DNA from 3 places in the Streptomyces sp. NBC_00234 genome. Region 2 is predicted to be linked to each of the others. Evidence: riboswitches for the same ligand, from Rfam matches in the RefSeq annotation. Region 2 holds a riboswitch; each other region holds the start of a gene.
The links. A riboswitch is a leader RNA that binds a small molecule or an ion and turns the genes downstream of it on or off. The one in region 2 is predicted to bind cyclic di-AMP.
Positions count from the first base shown of each region.

Region 1: another riboswitch for cyclic di-AMP. It lies ahead of OG230_RS01560 (transglycosylase SLT domain-containing protein); the one in region 2 lies ahead of OG230_RS04615 (C40 family peptidase).
Region 3: another riboswitch for cyclic di-AMP. It lies ahead of OG230_RS26805 (M23 family metallopeptidase); the one in region 2 lies ahead of OG230_RS04615 (C40 family peptidase).

Region 1 is NZ_CP108101.1:337,028-340,292, forward strand. It holds gene OG230_RS01555 (carbon-nitrogen hydrolase family protein) at 1-757, shown strand, start outside; cyclic di-AMP (ydaO/yuaA leader) riboswitch at 1,110-1,265, shown strand; gene OG230_RS01560 (transglycosylase SLT domain-containing protein) at 1,268-2,089, shown strand; gene OG230_RS01565 (GNAT family N-acetyltransferase) at 2,195-2,695, shown strand; gene OG230_RS01570 (PepSY domain-containing protein) at 2,795-3,265, opposite strand, start outside.
Region 2 is NZ_CP108101.1:1,109,666-1,112,930, forward strand. It holds gene OG230_RS04605 (ATP-dependent Clp protease proteolytic subunit) at 1-277, shown strand, start outside; gene OG230_RS04610 (hypothetical protein) at 285-593, shown strand; cyclic di-AMP (ydaO/yuaA leader) riboswitch at 965-1,129, shown strand; gene OG230_RS04615 (C40 family peptidase) at 1,133-1,603, shown strand; gene OG230_RS04620 (LysE family translocator) at 1,621-2,262, opposite strand; gene OG230_RS04625 (LysR family transcriptional regulator) at 2,335-3,252, shown strand.
Region 3 is NZ_CP108101.1:6,087,164-6,090,428, forward strand. It holds gene OG230_RS26800 (M16 family metallopeptidase) at 1-1,136, shown strand, start outside; cyclic di-AMP (ydaO/yuaA leader) riboswitch at 1,357-1,521, shown strand; gene OG230_RS26805 (M23 family metallopeptidase) at 1,535-2,350, shown strand; gene OG230_RS26810 (GntR family transcriptional regulator) at 2,563-3,265, shown strand, end outside.

The sequences.
Region 1 (3,265 bases), 770 kb from region 2:
CTTTCCCCATGTGCAGCTCGTTGTCGTGCCCGAGCTGATGCTCGCCGCCGAGGCGCCGCTGCTCCAGGCCCGCGCCGACTGGATGCGGGAGGCCGCCGTGGCGATCCCGGGCCCGCTCACCGACCGCGTCTGCGCCCTGGCCCGGGAGACCGGTCTGTGGCTGATACCCGGCAGCCTCTACGAGCGGGCCGACGACGGGAACACGTACAACACCGCCCTCGCGGTCTCCCCGGCAGGCGAGATCGTGGCCCGGTACCGCAAGATCTTCCCGTGGCAGCCGTACGAACAGGCCAGCCCCGGCAGTGAGTTCGTCGTCTTCGACCTGCCCGGGATCGGACGTGCCGGCCTCGCCGTCTGTTACGACGGCTCGTTCCCGGAGACCGCCAGGCAGCTCGCCTGGCTCGGCACCGAGGTCATCCTCCAGCCCACGCTCACCACCACGCGCGACCGGGACATGGAACTGGTCTGCGCACGTGCCAACGCCTGGACCAATCAGCTCTACGTCGTCAATCTCAACGCGGCCGACCCTGCCGGTGTCGGCGCCAGCGCCATCGTCGACCCCGAGGGGACCGTGCGCCAGCAAGCGGGGACGGGCGAGGAGGTCCTGGTCGACGTCCTCGACCTCGACACCGTCGCCCGGGTCCGCGCGTACGGCTCCGCGGGACTCAACCGCCCGTGGGCACAGCTCGCCCGCTACGGCGAGCGGATCCACCTGCCGATGTACGGGGGAACGTTCCGGCCGACCCCGCACCACTGAGCCACACACAGCACGAAAAAATACACCAATACGGACTTTTCAAAGCATTCAACCCTGATGGCCCGTAGAGCACTTTTCGCCCGAATCGCGAAGACTCCCCACGGAGCAAATCACCCTTTTCGGACGCAGTGGCCAGCGTCACGTCCGGGATTTCCGAAGCGTCGGCGCCCCACCCGCATCCCTTCTGCGGGAAGAGAGTTGGCTTCGCGGTTCGGGTGAATTCATCGGCGATCCCGCTCATCGATCTTGTAAATGAATTGTGATCAGGAATTCGGGACTTGTCCCCTTCGGCATTTCTCGCCTACGGTCACCGTCAATCCGGATGGAACGCCGAATCCTGCCGCCGTCCGGAAAACCGGACCTACTCACGCCCGGCAGGAGCGGGGGACCCAGGTAAGTTGCCGATCCGTTATGCGGAACGGCTTGGGGTTAAGTCGCATGCACATGCGGCCAGGCATCTCCAGCCTGAACCCGACAGCTCACCTCGCAGGCGACGGAGAGGAATTCGCCATGCCCTCGATGGGTAAGCACCGTCGTGCCAAGTCCAGCCCCCTGACCCGCGGACTCGTCGCCGTGACCGCAGGTGGAGCCGTCCTCGCCCTGCCGGTGATCGGTGCGACCACCGCGTCCGCGGCGCCCGCGCAGTCGGTCTCCGCCGAAAAGGCAGTGGCTCCGGCAGCCGCTCCCGCCAAGGCAATTACCGCCCAGAAGGCCGGGATCACCAGCTATTCCGTCGTCAAGGGTGATTCCCTGCACAAGATCGCCGATGCGCATTCCCTGAGTGGCGGCTGGAAGAAGCTCTACAAGGACAACCGAAAGGCCATCGGCGGCAATCCGGGTCTGATTCACCCGGGCCTGGAGCTGACCGTGGGCGCCAAGGCCACGGCCAGGGCCTCCGGTTCGTCCTCCGACCGTGCCGCCGCGAGCAGCGACCGCGCCGACCGCTCCGAGCGTTCGACCACGCTGGCCGCGAAGACCGCCGCCCCCGCCGCCGCGAAGGCCACGACGTACACGAACGACCTCGACGGCTGGATCAAGGAGTCGCTCGCCGTCATGGCAGAGCACGGCATCCCCGGCACCTACGAGGGCATCCACCGCAACATCATGCGCGAGTCCTCGGGCAACCCTCAGATCGTCAACAACTGGGACTCCAACGCCGCCGCGGGCACCCCGTCGAAGGGCCTGCTCCAGGTCATCGACCCGACCTTCCAGGCGTACCACGTGCCCGGTACGTCCACGGACAGCTTCGACCCGGTCGCGAACATCACCGCCGCGTGCAACTACGCCGCCGACAAGTACGGCTCCATCGACAACGTCTTCGGCGCCTACTGATCCACCGGCACCGGCCGCGGTTCACGACTGCCGGGTGGCGAGGGTCCGACAGGCCCTCACCGCCCGGCAGTTCCGCGTCCGGGGCCGCCGTGGAAGACTCGCGCCATGCCCGAACTCCAGCTTCTTCGCCAGGACCACGCTGCGGCTCTGCTCGCCTTCGAGCAGGAGAACCGCGCCTACTTCGCCGCTTCGGTCCCGGACCGCGGCGACGAGTACTTCGCACGGTTCGACGCACGGCACAGCAGCCTCCTGGCCGAACAGGCCGAGGGACTGATCTACTTCCACGTGCTGGTCGGCGACGGTGGCGAGGTGCTGGGCCGGGTGAACCTGGTCGACGTGGCGGACGGCGCCGCCGACCTCGGGTACCGGATCGCCGAGAAGGCCGCCGGCCAGGGGCTGGCCACGAGCGCCGTCCGCCGGATATGCGTGCTGGCCGCCACGGCGTACGGTCTCACCGCACTGCGGGCCGCGACCACGCACGACAACCCCGGTTCCCAGGCCGTACTGGCCCGCACGGGGTTCGTCCGCACCGGCGAAACCGTACTCGGCGGCCGGCCGGGGATCGCCTACGCACGCTCGCTGGACGCGGAGGCACGGCTCGCCTGACACGGACGCCGGGGCCCACCGGCTCCACCGTTCCCCGGGCGGGCGACGAACCGGGGTGTCCGGCCCGCCACCGCCTGGGAAGGACTGCGCCGCCCGGCGTCAGTCGCTGTCCTTCTCCTCCTGGAGGATCTTGCCGTCGGCCGCGTTCACTTCGAACTCGGTCTTGTTCCAGTCCGCGTCGACCACGTCGACCGCCCAGACGAGGGTGTCGTTGTCGCCGGTGTCGAGGCCGATCGAGGTGACCGTGCCCTTCTGCTTGTCCGTGGCCACCTTGGCCGCCTGCTCGGGCGTCTGCTTCGCCTTGGCGATCCAGTCGGCCAATTCGCTCTTGTCGGCCGCGTCCTGATCGGTGTCCGCGGCCGTCTCGATCACCTTGCCGGTGACCGCGTCGATCCGGACGGTGTGCGCGGTTCCGTCCTCCTCGGCGACCTCGGCCACCCACTGCGGACCTGAGCCGCTCCCGCTCGGGCTGGGGCTGCCACTCGGCGAGGCACTGCCGCTCGGACTGCCACTCGGACTGGCCGTGCCACTCGGGCTGGCCGTGCCGCCGGGGCTCGCACTGCCGCTCGG
Region 2 (3,265 bases):
CCTGCCCGGCGCCCGGGTAGTCATTCAGCAACCCGCCCTGCCCGAGGCCGTGCAGGGCCAGCCATCCGATCTCGAGATCGAGGCACGCGAGTTGATGCGCGTGCGCGAGATGCTCACGGGAATGCTGGTCCGGCACACCGGCCGGTCCACCGAGCAAGTCACCGCCGACATCGAGCGGGACACCATCCTGGACGCCGCAGCCGCCAAGGCGTACGGGGTGGTGGACCACGTCATGGAGAACCGCAGTCCGTCCCAGCCGCCGCACACCGCGAGGTGAACCGCCGATGCTGCCACCGGAGTTCCCGCCACTCCCCGCACTGACCCGCGCCGAGGGGGAGTTCATCGACTGCTACTTGGAAGTGCTCGACCAACTGGGCCGGATCAACCCGGCGCGCGGCAGCGACACCTACAGCGCGCTGAGGGCAGCACAGGCGCTGGCCTCCCGGGCCGGAGCGCTGCGCGACGCCCTCACCTCGATGCACGAGCGGGGCGAGACGCAGATCCACGCGGGCACCCTGGCGCGGGCGTTGCGGGTGCTCGACGGGGAGCGGCGCGCGGAGCGGGTCACCGTACCCCCCGTCGGCACGAGTTGATCAGCCGCTTCCCCGACTCCCTTTTCCGGAGCGCTTTTCGGGCGCACGGGCGACACGCCCGATGCCCGGACCGAATTTCCTCGCTCGTTCGGCGTAGGCCGTCCCCCTCACGAGGGACAGCTCAACTTGCGCGAAGCGTGTGCACTGTGGGCGGAATCTGGCGCTCCGCCGCTGGTACGAGGCCGGTCGGGGCCTCGTGATCCCGACGCAAATCCACCCTGTCCACCCGAATGGATCAGTGGTGACGAGCCTCACATAACACCGTTTCAGCTCGGAAAACCGGCAGTCCGTGAGTCAAGATCCCTGGGACGACAAGCCCCCGCCACCGCGGCGGGGCGGTCCGGGCGGACGCCGAGTCCTGCCGCTGTCCGGATGACTGGTCGACAGGAGTGGATCGGCAGGAGTGGAGGACCCGAGCACAACGGGTCGACCGGGAGACCGGCCGTCCCTCGGGGTGAAGCCGCTGCGTGCGGCCGGGCAACTTCGCCAGCCCGAACCCGACAGGTCATCCTTCACAGGCGGCTGACGAAGGGTTGCGCATGTCTGCGCAGGTTCATGTCCCGTCACTTCTCGCCCGGGCCGGTACGGCCTCGGTGCTCACGCTCGCTCTCGGCACCACCATGATGGCCCCGGGCATCGTGAACGATGCCGAGGCGGCCACTCATTCGACGAAGGCGCTCAAGATCGCCGCCTCGAAGAAGGGTTCGCCCTACAAGTACGGAGCCGCGGGCCCCCGCAGGTTCGACTGTTCGGGCCTCACGCTGTACTCGTTCAAAAGGGTGGGCAAGAAGCTCCCCCGCACGGCCCAGCAGCAGTACAACAAGACCCGCCACATCTCCTCCTCGAAGCGGCAGCGCGGCGACCTAGTCTTCTTCCACTACGGCCGCAGCGTCTACCACGTGGGCATCTACGCCGGCCACGGGCGGATCTGGCACTCCCCGAAGTCCGGGTCCGTCGTGCGCCTGGAACGGATCTGGTCCAAGAGCGTCTGGTACGGACGGGTGCGCTGACCGGAGCCCCTGCCGCCTCAGTGCAGCAGGGGCCCACCCACCAGCACGAGCCCCAGCGCGGTGAGTGCCGCGCCGCTGCCACCCTCGATCGCCCGGGCGGTACGCGGCCGGCGCAGCCACCGGCCGAGCCGGTCCACGAGCAGGGCCACGGCCGGGAACCACACGAGGGCCAGCAGGACGACGACTGCCGCGAGCAGCAGCGTTCGCGGCAGTGGGGCCTGGCCGTCCGGTACGAACTGGGGCAGCAGACTGAGGAAGAGGACGGGCGCCTTGGGATTCAGGGCGTTGGTCAGGAATCCCTGCCGCAGCGAGCGCCCGAGCGCTTCGGGCGCCTGTTCCGGTGCCGCGTCCTGAGCCGTTCCGGCGGTCGCCGGACGCCGCCGTATCGCGTACAGCGCGCTCAGCCCGAGGTAGAGCACGTACGCGCCGCCGAGCAGCTGGACGGTGCGGAAGAGCACGGGCATCGTCACCAGCACCGCGGCGAGGCCCGCCACGGCGAGCGCGGTGTGCACCAGCAGGCCCCCGGCGACTCCCAGCGCGGTGGCCACCCCGGCCCGCCGCGAGGCCAGAGCGTTGCGTACGACCACGGTGAAGTCGGCTCCCGGCAGTGCCACCATTCCCGCGGCGACTCCGGTGAAGGCCAGCAGTTGTGCGTCCATGGGTACACCATGGACCGGCCGACCCTTTAGCGTGTACTTGCAATCTTCTGGGTCTGCCAAAAGGAACGCTTAATGTACGACCCGACGCGCCTGGCGGCGCTGGTGGCGGTCGCCGAGGCCGGTTCGATCACGCGCGCGGCGGCCCGCCTGGGCTACACCGCCCCCGCGCTCTCGCAGCAGCTGGCCAAGCTGGAGCGGGAGGCCGGTGCCGAGCTGCTGGTACGCCATCACCGCGGCGCGCGGCTCACGGCGGCCGGTGAGCTGCTGGCGGGGCGGGCCAGGCGGGTCCTGGACGAGATGGACCAGGCCCGTCACGAGCTGGCACGGCTCTCCGGGCTGTCCGGCGGGCGGCTGCGGGTCGCCACGTTCACGACGGCAGGCATCCATCTGCTGCCGCCGGTGCTGAGCGCGTTCCGGCGGGCCCACCCGGACGTCGAACTGACCGTGGCCGATTTCGAGCCGCCCAGCGGGGTCGCCGCCGTGGCCTCGGGCGAGGTGGATCTCGCACTGACCCACGCGTACGAGCCGGCCGTCGCCGATCCGCTGCCCGCGGGGGTCGCCGCCGAACCGCTGCTGGTGGAGGAACTGGTCGTGATCACAGCCGTCGGCCAGGTCCTCGCGGAGGGCACGGGACGGCTTCCGGTGACCGAGCTGGCGGGCCGGCCGCTGATCAGCAGCGCGCCGACGCATCCGCCCCGGCGCGGCGTGGAGAGCGCCCTGGCCGAGGCGGGGGCGACGCCCGCCGTGGTGTGCGAGTCCCCCGGCTACGGGCTGGTGTGCGCCCTGGTCAGCGCGGGGCTCGGGGCGGCGGTGGTGCCGGAGATGGTCGCCGCGATGTCTCCGACGCCGCTCGCCGTACGACGGCTCGACCCCGCCGCCTTCCGGCGGACCATTTCGGTGGTGCACCGCGGTGACCGGGCGACCGCGGCTGCCGCGACACTGACGGCGCTGTTGCGCAGTGGCTTCGGCCGCGCGGCCACGGCCCACTGACCGGCCGTTCTCC
Region 3 (3,265 bases), 5.0 Mb from region 2:
CCGCCGAGCTGGAGCGCTGCGGCGCGACGCTCGACGCGCACGCCGACCACCCCGGTGTCCGGGTCTCCCTGGAGGTCCCGGTCTCCCGGCTGGCCAAGGCGCTCGGTCTGGTCGCCGAAGCGCTGCGGGCGCCCGCCTTCTCCGAGAGCGAGATCGAGCGGCTCGTGGCCAACCGCCTCGACGAGATCCCGCACGAGCAGGCCAACCCCGCCCGCCGGGCGGCCAAGCAGCTCTCCAAGGAGCTCTTCCCCGCCACGGCACGGATGTCGCGTCCGAGGCAGGGCACCGAGGAGACGGTGGAGCGGATCGACGCGGCGGCCGTGCGCGCCTTCTACGACGCACACCTCCGTCCGTCCACCGCGACGGCGGTCATCGTCGGCGACCTCACGGGGGTCGACGTGGACGCGCTCCTCGCCGACACCGTCGGCGACTGGTCGGGCAACGCGGCGGAGCCCCGCCCGGTCCCGCCCATCACCGCCGACGACCGCGGCCGGGTGGTGATCGTGGACCGTCCCGGCGCGGTGCAGACGCAGCTGCTGATCGGCCGCATCGGCGCCGACCGGCACGACAGCGTCTGGCCGGCGCAGGTCCTCGGCACGTACTGCCTGGGCGGCACCCTCACCTCGCGCCTGGACCGCGTGCTGCGCGAGGAGAAGGGCTACACCTACGGGGTACGCGCCTTCGGTCAGGTGCTGCGTTCCACGGCTCCGGGCTCCTCGTCCGGGCGTACCGGAGCGGCGATGCTCGCCATCAGCGGCTCGGTGGACACGGAGTCCACGGGACCGGCGCTGGAGGACCTGTGGAAGGTCCTGCGGACCCTGGCGGCCGAGGGGCTCACCGACGCCGAGCGCGAGACGGCCGTGCAGAACCTCGTGGGCGTCGCCCCGCTGAAGTTCGAGACGGCGGCGTCCGTGGCGGGCACCCTCGCCGACCAGGTCGAGCAGCACCTTCCGGACGACTACCAGGCCCAGCTGTACGCGCGTCTGGCCGAGACGGGCACCGTCGAGGCGACGGCCGCGGTGGTCAACGCGTTCCCCGTGGACCGGCTGGTCACGGTGCTCGTAGGTGACGCCTCACAGATCGCGGACCCCGTCCGCGCCCTGGACATCGGCGAGGTGTCGGTCGTCAGCGGCTGACGGACGGTCTGTTCACCGCCGTACGCACAAAAGGGCACATAAGGGACTCCGGTGGGCAACTTCCCACCGGAGTCCCTCCTTTTTGTCCGCTTTGAGGGGAAGGCTGCCTGTCTGCCCTGTGGGATGTACTACAAAACGGCCTGTCCGTTTGGTGATTGAAAGTTGTCCCGTTTAGCGTCGGCTCCGCTGTCCGTCACGTGCATGCCGCGTCCGCGGCGCCGGGCAGCCATCGCCGAGTCCCCGTCAGGCGCGAGCCTGGGGAGCCGGGGACCCACGAAGTCCCTGGGGTGAATCGGACGTCTGCGCTCTTCGGGCGCAGAGGCCCGTAGGAGACCTTCCTGCTCCGAACCCGTCAGCTAACCCGGTAGGCGAGAAGGAAGGAAAGGATCAGCCCCTCCATGGCGTTCACCCGTGCCACCGGGAAGCACCGTGCCCCGAGCCGCCTGACGCGCAAGAGCGTCCGGGTCGCCGGCATCGCGGCTCTGGCCACCACCGGCGTCATCGGCGGGATGGCCTCTCCGGCCCTCGCCGCGGACGAGGCCCGTACCGTCAGCGACACCGGCCTCACCCAGGCCGTCGCCATCGACGGAACCCTCGCCGACCAGATAGCCGCCCAGGCGAAGGCCCAGGAGCAGCAGGCCGAGGCCGCCGCCAAGGCAAAGGCCAAGGCGAAGGCGGAAGCCAAGGCGAAGGCGGAGGCCAAGGCCAAGGCGAAGGCCGAGGCGAAGCGCAAGGCCGAGGCCCGCGCCAAGGAGATCCGTGAGGCCGAGGCCCGCGCCGCCCGTGCGGCCGAACGCAAGCGGCTGAACTCGTTCCACCTTCCCGTCGCCGGTTCGTACGTCACCACCGGCTACAAGTCCAGCGGCTCCCTGTGGTCCTCGGGCAGTCACTCGGGTGTGGACTTCCGTGCCGCGTCCGGCTCCTCCGTCGTCGCCGTCGGCGCCGGCACGGTCGTCACGGCCGGCTGGGGCGGCGCGTACGGCAACAACATCGTGCTCCGGATGGCGGACGGCACGTACACCCAGTACGGCCACCTCTCCTCGATCGGCGTCTCCGTCGGCCAGAGCGTCACGTCCGGGCAGCAGATAGGTCTCTCCGGCTCGACCGGCAACTCCACCGGGCCGCACCTGCACTTCGAGGCCCGGACCACTCCGGAGTACGGCTCCGACATGGACCCCGTCGCGTACCTGCGCTCGCACGGTCTGAACGTCTGACCCACGCGTCGCACCACAGCGCTCCCCGAAGGCCCCGGCTCCCCGCCGGGGCCTTCGGCATATCGCCCGGAGCCTGTCCGCCGAAGCCTTCCGTGGCCAAAAGATATCCCTGGATTCCGCCCCGCCGTCGGAAATTCGGGCTCATTGCAATAGAGTCGCGGAACAGGCGTCGATCGGCCGCGTTTCGCGGGGATTAAGGCGGAGGTTCGGACATGCGCATTCCCGCGCATTCGGTATGCACGGCAATCCGTGACGACATCGTCTCCGGTGTCTTCGATCGCGGCAGCCGCCTCACCGAGGAGTTGCTCGCGCGTCGATACGGGGTCTCGCGCGTCCCGGTGCGCGAGGCCCTGCGCACGCTGGAGTCCGAGGGGTTCGTCGTGACGCGCCGGCATGCCGGCGCCTGCGTGGCCGAGCCCACCGAGCGGGAGGCCGCCGATCTCCTGGAGATCCGGATGCTGCTGGAGCCGCTGGGTGCGGCGCGGGCGGCGCAGCGGCGCACCGAGGCGCACCTCAAGGTGCTGCGCGGCCTGGTCAGGCTGGGGCAGGAGCGGGTACGCCGGGGCGAGGGGGAGGACCTGCGCTCGCTGGGCGGGTGGTTCCACGAGACGCTCGCGCAGGCTTCGGGCAGCCCCGGTCTCATCGCGCTGCTCACCCAGCTCCGGCACAAGATCGCCTGGATGTACGCCGTGGAGCAGCCCGCGCGTCCCGCGGAGTCCTGGGCCGAGCACGGCGCGATCGTGGACGCGGTCGCCCGCGGTGACGCGGACCGGGCGAGGGCGCTGGCCGTCCAGCACGCCGAGCGGGCCGCCGCCGCCCACCGGCTGCGCCGTCCGGACGGGCCGGACGGTCAGAAGCGCAGCCCCGCGCCGCCCCGGGTGAGCACTTCGCAACATGCCGTAAACACCGCGGGCG